3 regions of the Sphingomonas sp. LR55 genome follow, and region 1 is predicted to be linked to each of the others. Evidence: riboswitches for the same ligand, from Rfam matches in the RefSeq annotation. Region 1 holds a riboswitch; each other region holds the start of a gene.
The links. A riboswitch is a leader RNA that binds a small molecule or an ion and turns the genes downstream of it on or off. The one in region 1 is predicted to bind cobalamin.
Positions count from the first base shown of each region.

Region 2: another riboswitch for cobalamin. It lies ahead of QP181_RS05375 (HoxN/HupN/NixA family nickel/cobalt transporter); the one in region 1 lies ahead of QP181_RS11850 (TonB-dependent receptor plug domain-containing protein).
Region 3: another riboswitch for cobalamin. It lies ahead of QP181_RS03215 (TonB-dependent receptor); the one in region 1 lies ahead of QP181_RS11850 (TonB-dependent receptor plug domain-containing protein).

Region 1 is NZ_JASPFO010000001.1:2,490,658-2,492,918, reverse strand. Features, by position in the region: gene QP181_RS11855 (TonB-dependent receptor) at 1-852, shown strand, start outside; cobalamin riboswitch at 1,172-1,369, shown strand; gene QP181_RS11850 (TonB-dependent receptor plug domain-containing protein) at 1,485-2,261, shown strand, end outside.
Region 2 is NZ_JASPFO010000001.1:1,125,897-1,128,157, reverse strand. Features, by position in the region: gene QP181_RS05380 (PepSY-associated TM helix domain-containing protein) at 1-853, shown strand, start outside; cobalamin riboswitch at 884-1,101, shown strand; gene QP181_RS05375 (HoxN/HupN/NixA family nickel/cobalt transporter) at 1,284-2,261, shown strand, end outside.
Region 3 is NZ_JASPFO010000001.1:637,847-640,107, forward strand. Features, by position in the region: gene QP181_RS03210 (DUF2946 family protein) at 17-427, opposite strand; cobalamin riboswitch at 576-812, shown strand; partial or broken gene QP181_RS03215 (TonB-dependent receptor) at 982-2,261, shown strand, end outside.

The sequences.
Region 1 (2,261 bases):
GATGGCGGCTATCTGACGGAACGGCCGCTCGCGACCGGCGCGGCGCTGACCAACCTGCGCTATGCAGACCGCGACGGCAGCGAGACGACTGGGCGGGCGGGCGTGGCGTACCAGCCGGTCGAGGCGATCACGCTGCGGGCCGCCGGCTATCGCGGATGGCGATTGCCGACGCTCAACGAACTGTACCGGCCGTTCCGTGTAGGCAATGATGCGACCGCGGCGAACGCCTTGCTATCGCCGGAGCGGCTGACCGGGGTCGAGGGAGGCGTCACGCTGACGCCGGCACCGGGCGTGAGCATCGCCGCGACCTATTTCTACAACCGGTTGAAGGACGCGATTGCCAACGTCACGACGACCAACCCGCCGCAGGTGCTGCCGGGGGTCGCCACCTACCGCGTCCGCCAGAACCTCGATGCGATCCGCGCGCATGGCTTCGAACTGGATGCGTCGTATCGACCGGGTCCGCTGGGCGTGCAAGCATCGTGGTCGCACACGAACTCGAAGGTCGAGGGTTCGGGGATCACCGCCGCTCTGGACGGATTGCGACCGGCGCAGACCCCGCGCGACCAGATGTCGGGGACGGTCGACTGGCGGCACGACTCGGCGGCGCTGTCGCTGACCGTGCGTCATGTCGGCCGGCAGTATGACGACGACCAGAATACGCGGGTGCTTGGGGCCGCGACGACGCTGGATGCCTATGCCGCGCTGCCGATCCTGCGCTCGCTTGTCGCCGAACTACGCGGGGAAAATCTATTCAACGAGCGCGTCGAGGCAGGGATCAGCGGCGCGAACATCGTCGAACGCGCAACGCCGCGGACGATCTGGGTAGGGCTGCGTTACGGCGGGCGGTGATATCCTCCCTACCAAGGAAAACGGAGACAGCGTGTTTCCCCGCGAAGGCGGGGACCCAGTCTGGGCTCCCGCCTTCGCGGGAGAACAAGGAAGGGTAAGCGACGTTCTGACCAATACGCCACCACCCCGGCGGAGGCCGGGGCCCAGTTGGCAAGGTCGTAGTAACGAAGGACCGCGCTCCGTTAGCGACGTTACCCAACTGGGCCCCGGCCTCCGCCGGGGTGGTGCGATAGACGGTGAGCCAGCTTTACCGCCAGCGCGTGCTATCGCGGGTCGATGCTCCTTATCCCCCGCGTTGACCCGTGTCTGGCGTGCGACTAATGCCACTCCCGTGAAGGGTTCCCGGCGACGGGATCAAAAGGGAAGTCGGTGCGCGGGAATCCGCAAGACCGGCGCTGTACCCGCAACTGTGACCGGATAGCGGCCACCCCGATATGCCACTGGGTTTCGACCTGGGAAGGCGGGGTGGGCGCGGCGACCCGGAAGCCAGGAGACCTGCCTCTCACGGTCGATCCACTGCGCGGGCGGGTGTCCGGCGCGGACGAGTGCTCCGGTCCAGCCGGGTTTCCTCGAGCGAGAGACGTCTGGCCGCCCCGCGAATGGTCGCAGGCGGTTTTGCTTAGGACGTACCCATGACGAAATTCTTCCTTCTGCTCGGCGCCGCGGCGATCGCAGCGCCCGCTTTCGCCCAGACCATCCCCGATCCCGACGCGCCCGAAGTCGTCGTCACCGCAACCCGCGCCGCGCAACCGCTGAGCGAGATCGGCCAGGCCGTCACCGTCATCGACCGCGCCGAGATCGAGCGCCGCCAGACCGTTGTCGTCTCCGATCTGCTCGCGACCACGCCGGGCGTGACGGTAACGCGCAACGGCACGGTCGGCGCGCTGACCAGCGTCCGTATCCGCGGTGCCGAGGCGGACCAGACGCTCGTCGTGATCGACGGCGTCCGCGTCAATGATCCGTCGTCGACCGGCGGCGGCTTCAACTTCGGCAATCTCCTGTCGAGCTCGGTCGAGCGGATCGAGGTGCTCCGCGGCCCGAACTCGGTGCCATGGGGCAGCCAGGCGATCGGCGGCGTCGTCAACATCATTACCGCGGCACCGACCGAAGGCGTGCAGGCGCGCGCCAACGCCGAGTACGGCTATGCCGACAGCCTGTTCGCGAGCGCGGGCGTCTCGGGCAAGACCGGGCCGGTGTCGGGATCGCTGACCGGCGGCTATCTCCGCACCGACGGCATTTCGTCCGCGGCCAGCGGCACCGAGCGCGACGGCTATCGCCAATATGGCGCGACCGGGCGCGTGGGCGTCGAGTTCGCACCGGGCATCGGCCTCGACCTGCGCGGCTATTTCGCCGACAGCCGCGTCGAGATCGATGGGTTTCCGGCTCCCGATTACGTGCTCGCCGACACG
Region 2 (2,261 bases), 1.4 Mb from region 1:
TTATCGGCCCAAGGAAACCGCCGGCCGGGATTTCGCGCCGTTGCTCGGGTGGATCGACCCGGTCCGGCTGACGACGATCCGCACCGGCTTCTGGGGCGATACCATCGTCACCTGGATCTACGACCTGCATTACCGGCTGCTCCTGGAGAAACCCGGCGGCATCGTCATGGGAATCGCCGGGATCGTCATGCTGCTGATGATCGCCAGCGGGATCTGGGCGTGGTGGCCACGCCCCGGCGGCTGGTGGCGCGCGCTCCGCTTCAAGCGCGACGCCGCTCCGATCCGCCGGCTGTACGACTGGCACAAGCTGATCGGCCTGGCCGGCGCAATCCTGCTGCTCGTCGTCACCGCGACCGGGGTGATGCTCGACCTCCCCGATCAGACGCGGGCAGTCATCACACGTGTCTCGCCGCTCTATCCCATGCCGGCGCTCAAGGTTGTCGCGCCGGGCGAGCCCGTGTCGGTCGACCGACTGGTCACGGTTGCCGAGCGCCGCTTTCCCGGTGCCGCACTCGCCTGGATCGAAACCCCCGCCTCGCCGACCGGCACCACGCGGATCAATCTCGCACAGGACGGCGAGCCAAGCCGCCGCTTTCCGCGCACCAACGTCTGGCTCGATCCTTATACCGGCGCCATCCTCGCGACCCGCGACGGCCTCGCCGAGACACGCGGCGACGTCGTGATGAACTGGCTCCACCCGCTGCACGGCGGCGAGGCGTTCGGATTGGCGGGGCGCGTCCTCGCCTTCGCCGCCGGGATCGTCCCGATCGCGCTGTTCGTGACCGGCGTGCTGCGCTGGCAACGACGGCGGCACCCGCAAAGGACGATTGGCACCCGGCACGAACCCGGCTAGCACGACGTCAGAGCGGCCGGTTCGACCGGTGGCTCGCTAGATCGCGTCGGTGCCCGGAAGGGCTTGATTGGGAATGCGGTGCGGACGGTTCGCCGTCCTATGCCGCGGCTGTCCCTGCAACTGTAAGCGGCGAGCGAAGCGCACGAGCCCTCTTCGCGAGGGCAGCCACTGGGCCGAAAGGCCTGGGAAGGCGGTGCGCCGAGCCTTGACCCGCGAGCCAGGAGACCTGCCGGCGTCTGGTCGCTCTTGTCCCGGTCCAGGGGGTGACCGAGGCACGGTGAACGCCGCCTGCGTGACACTGGCTGAGCGACGACCATGTGGCGGGGGCCGCATCGGCGTCGTGCGTCGGCCGCTCATGGCGTCCGGTCGTCGCATGGCCCGGCCGTTCGCGGCAGGCCCCCGTCCTCGTCGGACGCTGCGGGGTTATTGCATGACGACTTTGACGATTGAGCGACCGACGCGGGGTTCGACACGCAAACGCATCGGCTGGATGTTCTTTGGCCTGATCGTGGCCAACATCGCGGCGTGGTGCTGGGCGTTCTCGCTGTTCCACGCGCAGCCGCTGATGCTCGGCACGGCGCTACTCGCCTGGGGCCTCGGCCTGAGGCACGCGGTCGATGCGGACCACATCGCCGCGATCGACAACGTGACGCGGAAACTCATGCAGGACGGCCAGCGCCCGATCGCGGTCGGCTTCTGGTTCGCGATCGGCCATTCGGGGATCGTCCTGATCGCTGCCGTCGCGATCGCGCTCACCGCCAGTGCGCTGTCGCAGTTCGAGGCATTCAAGCAGGTTGGCGGCGTCATCGCCACCGTCATCTCCGCCGTGTTCCTGTTCACGATCGCGGCGATGAACCTGATCATATTGCGCTCGGTTTGGCGCACCTTCGGTCATGTCCGCAGCGGCGGTATTTATGTCGAGGAAGACCTGGACCTGCTGCTCGGCAACCGCGGGCTGCTCGCGCGGCTGTTCCGACCGATGTTTCGGCTCGTCACGCGCAGCTGGCACATGGCCCCGCTCGGCTTTCTGTTCGGCCTTGGCTTCGACACCGCCACCGAGGTCGCGATCCTCGGCCTGTCCGCGAGCCAGGCCGCCGACGGGTTCTCGATCGGCACCGTCCTCGTACTCCCCGTGCTGTTCGCGACCGGCATGGCGCTGGTCGACACCGCGGACGGCGTCGTCATGCTCGGCGCGTACGAATGGGCGTTCGTGAAGCCGATCCGCAAGCTCTACTACAACATCACGATCACGCTGATCTCCGCGATCGTCGCGATCGCGATCGGCGGGATCGAGACGCTCGCGCTGCTTGGCGCAAAGCTCGGCCTGACGGGCGGCATCTGGGATCTGGCAGCCGCACTCGGCGAGAACTTCAACGGCCTAGGCTTCGCGATCATCGGCCTGTTCGTG
Region 3 (2,261 bases), 1.9 Mb from region 1:
GCACGCGATCAGTTGGTCAAAGGACGGCTGGGGGGCCTCGAAGCGGAGGCCGAAGATGGGTGCGGCGAATGATTGCCGGCAGCACGGTTGGTGACAGCCCGACCGCCATGACGAAGGTGATCAGGGTGACGAGCTGAATAGGATCGATCGCACCGAGCGTTGCGGCTGACAGGCCCGCAAACGCGCACGGCATTTCAGCCTTGCCGTGGTCCCGCGACTTGCCGTGATCAGGCATGTCGCCGTGCATACCCGGCATTGCCATCGTCACGGCTCGAGGGGCGACGCCGGAACATAGCTCGATTGTGATCCGGCCGTGCTCGCTGCCGATCATGTACCCGGCCGGCACGAGCAGCTTGAGCAACAGCGTTGCCGCGCACACGAGCACGGCGAAGTAGCGTTGCGCTAGGAGGCGACGAACGGCGAACACCGGACGCGGGTAGCGCAGGCAGGCAGTCCTGTCATTGCCGTGTCGATCTCCCCTGCAAACGGACGGGATCAAAGAAGGCCGAGGCTGTCTTGCCGATCGGAACCATCCCCGGTACGCAATGTCTGTCAGGCCGGAGAAGTATCTCCGACCCGACAATGATCGCGCTGGTGTCCCGAGAGGGACTTAATAGGGAACACGGTGTGGGAGACGCTCTCCCGAAGCCGAGGCTGTCCCTGCAACTGTAAGCGGCGAGCGAGACATACATCGCGTCCTCTTCCGGAGGGTGCAGCCACTGGATCAACGCCATAACGGCCGAGATCCGGGAAGGCCGTATATCGAGCGACGACCCGTGAGCCAGGAGACCTGCCAGCGTCTGGTCGCTCTTGCTTTGATCCAGGGGATGGTCGGGGCACGGTTCTTCCGTCTGGGCGACGAACGAGCGGCGGGGGTCGCATCGGTTCGTGTCGCGGGCGCTTGCGTCCGCCTGCCGACGCGTGCCGACCGTTCGCAGCGGACGCCCCCGTCCGAAGTCGCTTGGCGCACGGGGGACGGACATGCAGAATCTGAGATTACGAACAAAATGGCTCGAATGCGTGGCTATCGCTTCGGCATGTAGCACCACACCAGCATGGGCTCAGAGGCAAGACACCGAGGCTGTGCCGTCACAGGCACCAAACGACATCGTCGTATTCGGCCGCGGCGAAGCGAAGATCGGTGTTGCGCATGCAGCAAGTGAGGGCACCGTCGCCGGTGCCGACCTTCTGATTCGCCCTCTGCTGCGCGTTGCCGAACTGCTGGAGGCGATCCCTGGCATGGTCGCTGCGCAGCATTCGGGAAGCGGCAAGGCCAATCAGTATTTCCTGCGTGGCTTCAATCTCGATCACGGTTCGGACTTCACGACCTATATCGACGGGGTGCAAATGAACCTGCGCACCCACGGTCATGGCCAGGGCTATCTCGATCTCAACGGACTGATACCGGAGATCGTCGCGCGCGAGGATTTTCGCAAAGGGCCATACCGTGCCGATGGCGGCGACTTCGCGCTGGCGGGGGCTGCGTACATGACCACGATCGACAGCTTTGCCCGGCCGTGGCTTTCGGTTGAGGGCGGCTCTTATGGCTATGGTCGGATCGCCGCGGGCGGGACGATTGACGGGATTGGTGCGGGGAAGCTGACGCTCGTCGCGCAGACCAAGGTCTACGACGGACCATGGGAGGAGCCTGAGCATCTGCGACACGCATCTGGCTTCGCGAAGTATGCCGCTCCAGCTGGCGCAGGCCAGCTCGAAGCCTCGCTCAACGCCTACCGCGCGACCTGGCGTCCGACAGAACAGATTCCCGAGCGCATAATCGGTACCGCGCTCTGCAAGGACGTGTTCTGCTCACCCGATCCGACGGCGCGGGGTGAAACGACACGGCTCGTCGGCAACGTCGCGGTCCGCCAGCCTGACTGGCACGCCAATGTCTATGGTCAGTTCTACGACTGGTCGATGTATTCGAACCCGACCTACACCGATCCGGAGGGGACCAGCGCGCAGATCCGCCAGTTCGACAAACGCTGGATCGTCGGTGCAAGGGGCGAAAAGCGCTGGACGGTCGCACCGACCCTTGCCGTCTCGCTCGGTACCGAAGAGCGCTACGACCATATCGGCAGCGTCGGTGTTTATCGCACTAGTGCGCGATCGTTCCTGTCGTCGCTCGGCCGCTACCATGTCGAGGAGGCGTCGGCAGCTTTGTATGGCGAAGCGACTTGGACACCGGTCACTGGTCTCCGACTGATCGGCGGGGTGCGCGGTGATTATTATCATTATGTCGTGCGCGCGGGATCAGGCGG